2 regions of the Oleomonas cavernae genome follow, and region 2 is predicted to be linked to the other one. Evidence: riboswitches for the same ligand, from Rfam matches in the RefSeq annotation. Region 2 holds a riboswitch; the other holds the start of a gene.
The links. A riboswitch is a leader RNA that binds a small molecule or an ion and turns the genes downstream of it on or off. The one in region 2 is predicted to bind cobalamin.
Positions count from the first base shown of each region.

Region 1: another riboswitch for cobalamin. It lies ahead of D3874_RS00670 (CbtB domain-containing protein); the one in region 2 lies ahead of D3874_RS15505 (DUF1636 family protein).

Region 1 is NZ_QYUK01000008.1:93,095-97,714, forward strand. Features, by position in the region: gene D3874_RS00655 (glutamine synthetase family protein) at 1-774, opposite strand, end outside; gene D3874_RS31790 (helix-turn-helix domain-containing protein) at 771-1,109, opposite strand; gene D3874_RS00665 (CbtA family protein) at 1,175-1,882, opposite strand; gene D3874_RS00670 (CbtB domain-containing protein) at 1,890-2,072, opposite strand; cobalamin riboswitch at 2,113-2,289, opposite strand; gene bluB (5,6-dimethylbenzimidazole synthase) at 2,316-2,963, opposite strand; gene D3874_RS29825 (hypothetical protein) at 2,960-3,217, opposite strand; partial or broken gene D3874_RS29830 (aminotransferase class I/II-fold pyridoxal phosphate-dependent enzyme) at 3,250-3,552, opposite strand; gene cbiB (adenosylcobinamide-phosphate synthase CbiB) at 3,920-4,620, shown strand, end outside.
Region 2 is NZ_QYUK01000011.1:2,426,889-2,431,508, forward strand. Features, by position in the region: gene D3874_RS15490 (fatty acid desaturase family protein) at 1-326, shown strand, start outside; gene D3874_RS15495 (cobyric acid synthase) at 436-1,893, opposite strand; gene cobO (cob(I)yrinic acid a,c-diamide adenosyltransferase) at 1,893-2,510, opposite strand; cobalamin riboswitch at 2,589-2,791, shown strand; gene D3874_RS15505 (DUF1636 family protein) at 2,912-3,304, shown strand; gene cobW (cobalamin biosynthesis protein CobW) at 3,301-4,341, shown strand; gene cobN (cobaltochelatase subunit CobN) at 4,343-4,620, shown strand, end outside.

The DNA.
Region 1 (4,620 bases), on a different contig from region 2:
TTCCGGCATCGCCGCCATCAGCCCGCCCACCGCATGGCGCAGGCGCTGGTCGGCATGCGGATGGCCGGTCGCCAGGACGTTGCGGCCCTTCTCGTCCACGAGGCTGATATGGACATGCAGGCCCGAGCCCGAAATGTTGCCATAGGGCTTGGCCATGAAGGTGGCATCGTGGCCGTGATGGCGGGCGACCGCGCGCACCGCCCGCTTGAACAGGATGGCATGGTCGCAGGCGGCCTGGGCATCGGCGACATGATGCAGGTTGATCTCGAACTGGCCCGGCGCGTACTCGCTCAAGGCACCCGTGGCGGGCACGCCCTGGGCCTCCAGCGCCTCGGCGATTTCGGTCAAGAGGGCACGGTGCGCGTCCATGTCTTCCAGCGACAGGACCTGGGTGGTCCAGTCGCGCCGCCCGGTGAAGGGGGACGGCACGGGTTGCGGGCCGCCCTTGGCGTCGCGCGCATTGTCGATCAGGTAGAATTCCAGTTCGCAGGCCACCACCGGGGTCAGGCCCAGGGCCTTGAACTTGGCCAGGACATCGCCCAGCACCTGCCTTGGATCGGCGAAGAAGGGCGAGCCGTCCTCGTCCAGCAGGGTCAGGTGCATCTGGGCGGCATCAGGCCCGGCCCACAGCATGGGCAGGATGCGGCCGTCGATGGGCACACCGATCTGGTCGCGGTCGCCGGTCGCCATGCCAAGGCCCGTCTCCTCGACATTGTCGCCGTGGATGTCGAGGCCGAAGACCGAGCCGACCAGTTTCAGCCCATGCTCGATCACCTCCAGCGCCTCGCCCCGGGTCGCCCGCTTGCCGCGGCAGACCCCGTTGGTATCGGCGATGAAGAGGTCGATGAAGCGGATCTCGGGCCGCGTCTCCAGGAAGTGGCGGGCCGCCGCGACGGGATCGTGCGGATCACCCCCTGGCCCGCCGGGGCATAGAAATCGCCGGGCGAGACGTGGTTGTTGGAGGCCTCGGCCAGGCGGCGCATGGCCTCGGGACGGGGGATCTGCTGACCGCTGATATAGCGGCTCATGGCCGCGACGGAAACGCCGGCACGCCGGGCAAATTCGGTCAGGGTGAGGTGTTCTCGGGCAAGGTAATCAATGATTTTCACGATGCCCCAAGCCTAGGGGGCATCGTGAAATCGGGCAAGGGGGGTGGTTCCCCTCCCCCTGAGCGTTATGCGGCGACCGGCTCGGGGCGGATAAGGCGCTGGGCCAGGAAGCCGGCGATGGCACCGGGGATGACCCAGGCCAGGAACTGGACGACCAGCGAGGCCCCGGCGAATTCCGCCGCGACTTCGGCCGGCACGCGGCTTTCGGGATCGGGCGGCACCGGCGCGCCGATGATGTGCGGCAGCACGATCAGCACCAGGGCGGCGACGATCCACAGCGGGTTGCGGCTGAAGGCGATCAAGGCGATGCCGACGGCGGTCGCCAGGGCCGTACCGGCCCACCACAGTTGCCTTGCATCGAGATCCGCCGCGGCCGAGCCCGGCAGTTCCGGCGCCAGGCCCAGGGACGGGGCCAGCCCGGTGGCGACGAAGGCCGCGATCGCCCAGGGCAGGATGCTGCGCGCGGTGATCGCCGCACCCTTCAGGTACATGGCCGACAGCAGGATCCAGCCATAACCGATGGCGCAGACCACCGTCATGATCGAGGTCATGAACAGGCGCGTGGTGTCATAGCCGTCGGCATGGGCAACCGCATCACTGGCCGTGCCATGGGCGTGCGCGAGGATGATACCGGCGGCGTCCGCGACCTCGTGTACCTCGAACAGTTCGGCGTGGAGGATAAGGGGGGTGGTGGTTACCGCCTGGATGGCCGCCACAAGGCAGCCGCCGAGGATCCCGCCGGCAAGGCCGCAGGCCGCAAGACGTCCGAACATGGCAACCTCAGTGGCAGGGGAACGAGAGACCGTGGCGGGTGTCGTGCGCGGCATCGTGCAGCGACTGCGGGTGCGAGAACCCCACCAGGAAGACGAAGCCGACGCCCATCGCAAACAGGCTGGCGGCAACGGCCAGGCGCGAGCGCGGAACGGCAACGGTTTGGGGTAGGGAGGCAGCCTTGGTCGTCATGATCTCTTACTCTTTCTGCCGCTCCACCGGCGGCGCAGTTGGTGTTCCGGTCGGATCGGCAGGTCTCCTGGCTCGCGCCCTGCTCCGCCCTCCCCCTTCCCGGCAGAGGCCAGTGGGACTCGGAAGGCAGCGTCGGCGCCTACAGTTGCGGGGACAGCCGCGGTATTCGACCGCGTTCCCTCTTAGCCCTTGCGGGACCAATCCAGCGGCGACGCTAACGCAATTGCCACAAACAATCGAGCGTCATTTGACCGAAAGCCGGGTCGACAGCGGCGTGCGCCCCTGCCAGCCGTGGCGTTCCAGCTCCGGATCCTCGTGCTCCTCGACCGGGTAGCCGACGCACAAATAGGCCACCAGATGCCAGCCGGGCGGACAGTCCAGCAGGGTGTTGATCTCGTCGGGATCGAGGATCGAGACCCAGCCGACGCCGACGCCGAAGGCCCGCGCCGCCAACCAGAAAGTGTGCACCGCCGTGGTCGCGGAATGCTCGATGGTTTCGGGCATGGTCTGGCGGCCCAGGCCGAAACCTTGCGCCGGGTTGAGGTCGGCGAAGACCGCCAGGTGCACCGGGGCATCGTCGAGGCCTGAGAGCTTCAGGCTGGCATAGAGCCGCGCCCGCTCGCCCTGGTAGTTGTCCAGGGCGGCGGCATTGGCAGCCTGGAAATTGGCCCGCACGGCGGCGCGGACGCCTGAATCCTCGACCACCACGAAGCGCCAGGGCTGGCAATTGCCGACCGAGGGCGCCAGGTCCGCCAGTTCCAGCAACTGGTGCAGCAGGCCCGGCGCCAGCGGCTCGCGGCGGAAGCGGCGGACGTCGCGGCGCCAGCGCAGCAATTCCTCGAAATGGCGGCGGAAGTCCGCATCGAAGACAGGCGGGGCCTGGCCGGTCATCGCAGGGCCTCCTCGAGGCGCGCCCAGGATGCCTTGTCGCCGGGAAGCCCCAGGCGCAGCCAATCGGGCTGGTAGTCGAAGGGGCGCACCAGAATGCCGGCCTTGCCCAGTCGCTCGAACCATGCGGCCGCCTCGTCGTGGCGATAGAGGCGGAACAGCCTGGTCCCGCCCAGGGCGTCAAAGCCGGCCCGGCCATGAGCCGGTCCAGGTCCAGGGCATCGGCAGAACAGCGCGCCGCCGACGCTTCGAGCCAAAGCCGGTCGGCCAGGGCCGCCGTCCCCACGGCGATGGCGGGGCCCGAGACCGCCCAGGGCCCCAGGGCGGCGCGAATCTCGGCCGCGATATCGGCCGGGGCCAGGGCGAAGCCCAAGCGCAGGCCGGCCAGGCCATAGGTCTTGCCGAAGGAGCGGAGCACCACGATGCCCGGCCGCGGCAGGCGCGAACCCAGGCTGAACGTGCCCGCCTCCAGGTCGGCAAAGGCCTCGTCCACCACCAGCAGGCCGCCCCGGGCGTCGAGCGCCGCGCCCAGGGCCAGCAGGTCGGCCGCCGCCAGGATGCGGCCATCGGGGTTGTTGGGATTGACCACCACGGCAACCTTGGCCTGCCGCAAGTCGTGCAGGTAGCGGGCGCTGCGCAGCCGGTGGCCGGCCCGCAGCCAGCCAGGCCCATGCTCGCCGTAGGTCGGCCCAGCACGGCGACATCGGCCGGCGGCAACAGCCGGGGCAGCAGGTCGATCAGGATCTGCGTGCCGGGTGCCGCCACCACCAGCGACGGATCGGCGACGCCATAGGCCCTGGCCGCCGCGGCCTCCAGTGCCGCCAGGGCGGCCGGGTCCGGCAGAGCGGTGAAGACCGCCGGGGACAGGGCCGGGAGGGGATAGGCAATGGGTTGATCCCGGTCGACAGGTCGAGCCAGGGTTGGGGGGCGCCTGGAAAGCGGGCCTGCGCGGCCGAGCGATGGCCGCCGTGCGTCGACAAGGGATCTGCCCTGCCTGGCGCTTTCGTGCTAGCTGTGGCGCCCTCCATGAGCATCGAGCCCCCCCTCCTGATCTTATTGGCCGCCCTGGGCTGGAGGCCGCTTTCGGCTATCCGCAACGCCTGATCCCGCTGATCGGCCACCCGGTCATCTGGATCGGCGCGCTGATCAGCCGACTCGACCGCAGCCTCAACCGCGCGACCATGCCGGACAGTGCCCGCCGGCTCAATGGGGTCGCGGCCTTGGGCGCCCTGCTGGCCTTGACCATGCTACCCGCCTGGGGCCTGCAATACCTGATCCTGCTTTACCTGCCCTGGGGTGCCGGCATCGTCGTGCTGGCGATCCTGGCCTCGACCCTGATCGCCCAGCGCAGCCTCGATGCCCATGTCGTCGCCGTAGCCACGGCGCTGGAAACCCAGGGCCTGGCGGGCGGCCGCCGGGCCGTCGCCATGATCGTGGGCCGCAACACCAGCACCCTGGACGAGGCCGGCGTCGCCCGGGCGGCGATCGAGAGCCTGGGCGAGAATTTCTCCGACGGCATCGTGGCGCCGGCCTTCTGGTGCGCCCTGCTGGGCCTGCCCGGCATCGTCGGCTACAAGGCGATCAACACCGCCGACAGCATGATCGGCCACAAGACGGCGCGCCACCAGGCCTTCGGCTGGGCCGCCGCGCGCACCGACGA
Region 2 (4,620 bases):
GCCATGCCTGGCTGTACCTGGCCTGGATCGCGGCCTACCTGACCACCTACAGCCTGTTCATCCGGGTGCGCTCGATCGCCGAACATGCCTGCACGGAAATGTCCGACCACCCGCTGCGCAACACCCGCACGACACGGGCCGGCGTGCTAGCCCGCCTGACGGTGGCGCCGATCAATGTGAACTATCACCTGGAACACCACCTGATGCCCTCGGTCGCCTATCACAAGCTGCCGAAGATGCACCGGCTGATGGTGGAACGGGGTGCGATCACGCGGGCGCCCGGTTACCTCGACGTCTTGCGGACGGCTACGGCCAAGGCGGCGTAACCCAAACCGTCATTGCCCTAATCGTCATTCCGGCGAAGGCCGGAATCCATTGCGACATCGCGCGCTGCCCCAGAATGGATCCCGGCCTTCGCCGGGATGACGACGGAGGTTACCGGGCCAGGGTCAGCAGCCGGTCGATGTCGATGTGCTTTTCCAGGTGCGCCGCAAGCGCGTCGAGGGTGGCCTCGATCAGGTGGCCGTGATCAAGGCCCGAGGCCGTGCTCCCTAAGCGGGTGAGCCAGGCGGCGCGCTGGGCGTCGTCGGCGAACAAGCCGTGGACATAGGTACCGGTGACCAGGCCGTCGGCCGAGGCGGCGCCGTCACGGCGGCCGTCGGCGAAGGCCACGACCGCACGCGCCGTGTCCGGACCATCGGTGCGGCCCATGTGCATTTCGTAGCCGTGGAACGGCTTGCCGTCGGCCAGGCTGTGGCCCTGCACCTCGACCAAGCGCTTGTCGGCGGTCAGCACGGTGTCGACCTCGAGCAGGCCCAGGCCAGCCACCGCGCCGGCCGGGCCCTCGATGCCGTCGGGATCGGCGATGGAGCGCCCCAGGATCTGATAGCCGCCGCACAGGCCCAGCACCGGCCGGCCCTGGCGGTGATGGGCCAGGATGTCGATGTCCCAGCCCCAAGCACGCAAGGCCGCCAGGTCGGCGATCGTGGCCTTCGATCCCGGCAGCACGATCAGGTCGGCCGGCGGCAGGGGCTTGCCCGGTTCCGCCATGACCAGAGTGACGCCCGGCTCGGCACCCAGGGGATCGAGGTCGTCGAAATTGGCGATGCGTGGCAAGACCGGCACCACGATGCGCAAGCTGCCGCCCGCCCGTTGGGGGCGTTCGGCGAGGTCATAGGCATCTTCCGCCGGCAGGGCCCGGGCGCCGTCGAAGAAGGGCACCAGGCCCAGGGCCGCCCAGCCGGTACGCTGGGCGATGAACTCCATGCCGCTGGCAAACAGGGTGGGATCGCCGCGCATCCGGTTGACGATGAAGCCGACGATCTGGCGGGCATCGTCCGGCTCGATCACCGTGTGGGTGCCGACCAGGGCGGCGATGACGCCGCCCCGGTCGATGTCGCCGATCAGCACCACGGGCACGTCGGCGGCCCGGGCAAAGCCCATGTTGGCGATGTCGTGGGCGCGCAGGTTGACCTCCGACGCGCTGCCCGCCCCCTCGACCAGGACGATGTCGGCCTGCGCCTTCATCCGCCCGAAGGAATCGAGGACATGGGGCAGCAGGTCGCACTTGCGGGCCTGGTAATCCCGCGCGCCGGCGTTGCCGAAGACCCTGCCCTGGACCACGATCTGGGCGCCGGTCTCGCTTTGCGGTTTCAGCAGCACCGGGTTCATGTGGACTGAGGGAGCGATGCCGGCGGCGCGGGCCTGCAGGGCCTGGGCCCGGCCGATCTCGCCGCCGTCGGGCGTGACGGCCGCATTGTTGGACATGTTCTGCGGCTTGAACGGCCGCACGACCAGGCCGCGCTTCACGCAGGCCCGGGCCAGCCCTGCCACCAGCAGGGACTTGCCGACGTTGGAGCCGGTGCCCTGGAACATGATCGCCCGGGCGGCCATCAGAATTCGATGCCCGCCTGCGCCTTCACGCCTGCCGCGAAGTGATGCTTCACCTGGCCCATCTCGGTCACCAGGTCGGCCGCGGCGATCAACTCGGGCTTGGCATTGCGGCCGGTGACCACGACGTGCAGGCCGGCGCGCCGGTTGCTCAGCGCAGCGACCACCTGGCCCAGATCCAGATAGTCATAGCGCAGGGCGATGTTGAGCTCGTCCAGCACCAGCAGCGAGAAGGAGGGATCGGCCAGCATGGCCAGAACCTTGTCCCAGGCCTTGGCCGCGGCGGCGATGTCGCGGGCCTTGTCCTGGGTTTCCCAGGTGAAGCCCTCGCCCATGCTGTGCCATTCAACAAGGTCGCCGAAACGCTCGAAGGTGGTGCGTTCGCCGGTCGCCCAGGCGCCCTTGATGAACTGCACCACGCCCACCTTGCGGCCATGGCCGATCATGCGCAGGGCGAGGCCAAAGGCCGCCGTCGACTTGCCCTTGCCAGGGCCGGTGTTGACGATCAGCAGGCCCTTCTCCAGGGTCTTGGACGCCACTTCCGCGTCCTGCACGGCCTTGCGCCTGGCCATCTTGGCGCGGTGGCGTTCGGCCTCATCAGGGGTCATGGAATCGGTCATGACCCCATGAAAAGCATGAATGCCGCGCCGCCCGCAAGGCGGCGATCGGCGACCATGATTGACAGGCAGGGCGGCGCGACATACTCAAAGGGCGACGGTCCGTGCCTTGCGGCATGGTGAAAAGGGAATGCGGTGGCGGGTCCCAAAGGCCCCATTCCGCAACTGCCCCCGCAACTGTAGGCGGCCAGCCGCGCGTCAGGATGCCACTGGGTGAGCCCGGGAAGGCGACGCGATGGCGACGATCCGCGAGCCAGGAGACCTGCCGTCCCACTGCTTTTCCGATCGCCGGGCGGGGTGCCCTGGCGGCGGCGGCACCCGGTGTTCGGGTGCCGGGCATCGGCCATGCCGGCCCGTGCCAGACCTTGCCCCCGGTGATTGACGCGCCTGAAGGGGTCCGGTCTTTGAGCGATCTGCCGACACTGCACATCTGCACCACCTGCCGCCCGGCCGGGGAATTGGCGGATGATGCACCTCGCCCCGGCGAGTTGCTGGCGCAGGCGGTGGCCGACCTGCTCGCGGCCGAAGCGGACGCCGCCTGTCATTTGAACCCCGTGGTGTGCCTGGCCAGTTGCGAGCGGGCCTGCACCGCCGTGCTCTCGCAAGCCGGCAAATGGTCCTACATCGTCGGCGAGCTTACCGCCGATCACGCCGCCGACCTGATCGCCTATGCCCGCGCCTATGGCGCCTCGGGTGCCGGCATCGTGCTGCGCTCAGGGAGGCCGGCCTCGCTCCACCACAACATCATCGCCCGTGTCCCGGCACTGGCCCCCGTCTTCAAGGATGCCGCGCAATGAACCTGACCTCACCCAAGATTCCCGTCACCGTCGTCACCGGCTTCCTGGGTGCCGGCAAGACCACCCTGGTGCGCCATGTGCTGGAGAATGCGCAAGGCCGGCGCATCGCGGTCATCGTCAATGAATTCGGCGAGGTCGGCGTCGACGGCGACCTGCTGCGCGGCTGCGGCATCGATGTCTGCCCTGAGGAGAACATCGTGGAACTCGCCAACGGCTGCCTGTGCTGCACCGTGGCCGATGATTTCGTGCCCACGATGGAAGCCTTGCTGAACCGGGAAAACCCGCCGCAGCACATCCTGATCGAAACCTCCGGCCTGGCCCTGCCGAAACCGCTTCTGAAAGCCTTCGACTGGCCGGCGATCCGCTCGCGCGTCACCGTCGACGGGGTGATCGCGGTGGTGGACGGCCCGGCGGTGGCCGACGGCCGCTTTGCCGACGATCCCGCTGCCCTGGCCGCCCAGGCGGCGGCGGACCCCTCCCTCGACCACGACAACCCGCTGGCCGAGGTGTTCGAGGACCAGGTGAATGCCGCCGACCTGATCCTGGTGAACAAGGCCGACCTGCTCTCGGCCGAGGTGATCAGCGAGCTGAAGATCCGCATCGGCGAGGCCGGCACGCGGCGGCCGCGCATGGTCAGCACCCAGGAATGCCGGGTCGATCTCAACGTCCTGCTGGGCCTGGATGCCAAGGCGGAGAACGACCTGGCCAGCCGCCCGTCGCACCACGACGCGGAAGACGGCGCGCACGAGCATGACGATTTCGAAAGCTTCGTGGTCGATCTCGCCCCCGCCGCCGATGCCGACGGTTTCGTCGCCCGTCTGGCCGCCACGGCCGAACGTTTCGGCGTGCTGCGCATGAAGGGCTTCGCCGCCGTGGCGGGCAAGCCGCTGCGCCTGCTGGTCCAGGGCGTGGGCAACCGCTTCCGCCACCAGTTCGAGCGGGCCTGGAACCCGGAGGAGGCGCGCATCAGCCGCATCGTGGTGATCGGCGAGCGCGGCCTGGACCGGGCCGGCATCGAAGCAGCGCTGAAGGCCTGACATGCACATCCTGGTTCGCGAGACCCATGGCCTGGACGAGGCGGATGCCGCCGTCGACCTCGACCATGCGCCCGCGGACCTGCTGTTCCTGTCCTTCACCGACAGCGACCTTGCCGCCTTCGTCGGCACGCCGGTGCAGACCGCGAGTCTCGCCCGCCTGCGCCATCCCCTGTCGGTCGACCTCTACCTGGAGAAGACCGCCGCCCACGCCCGGGCCATCGTCGTGCGCCTGCTGGGCGGGCTGGACTATTGGCGTTACGGGGCGGAGGAACTGGCCGG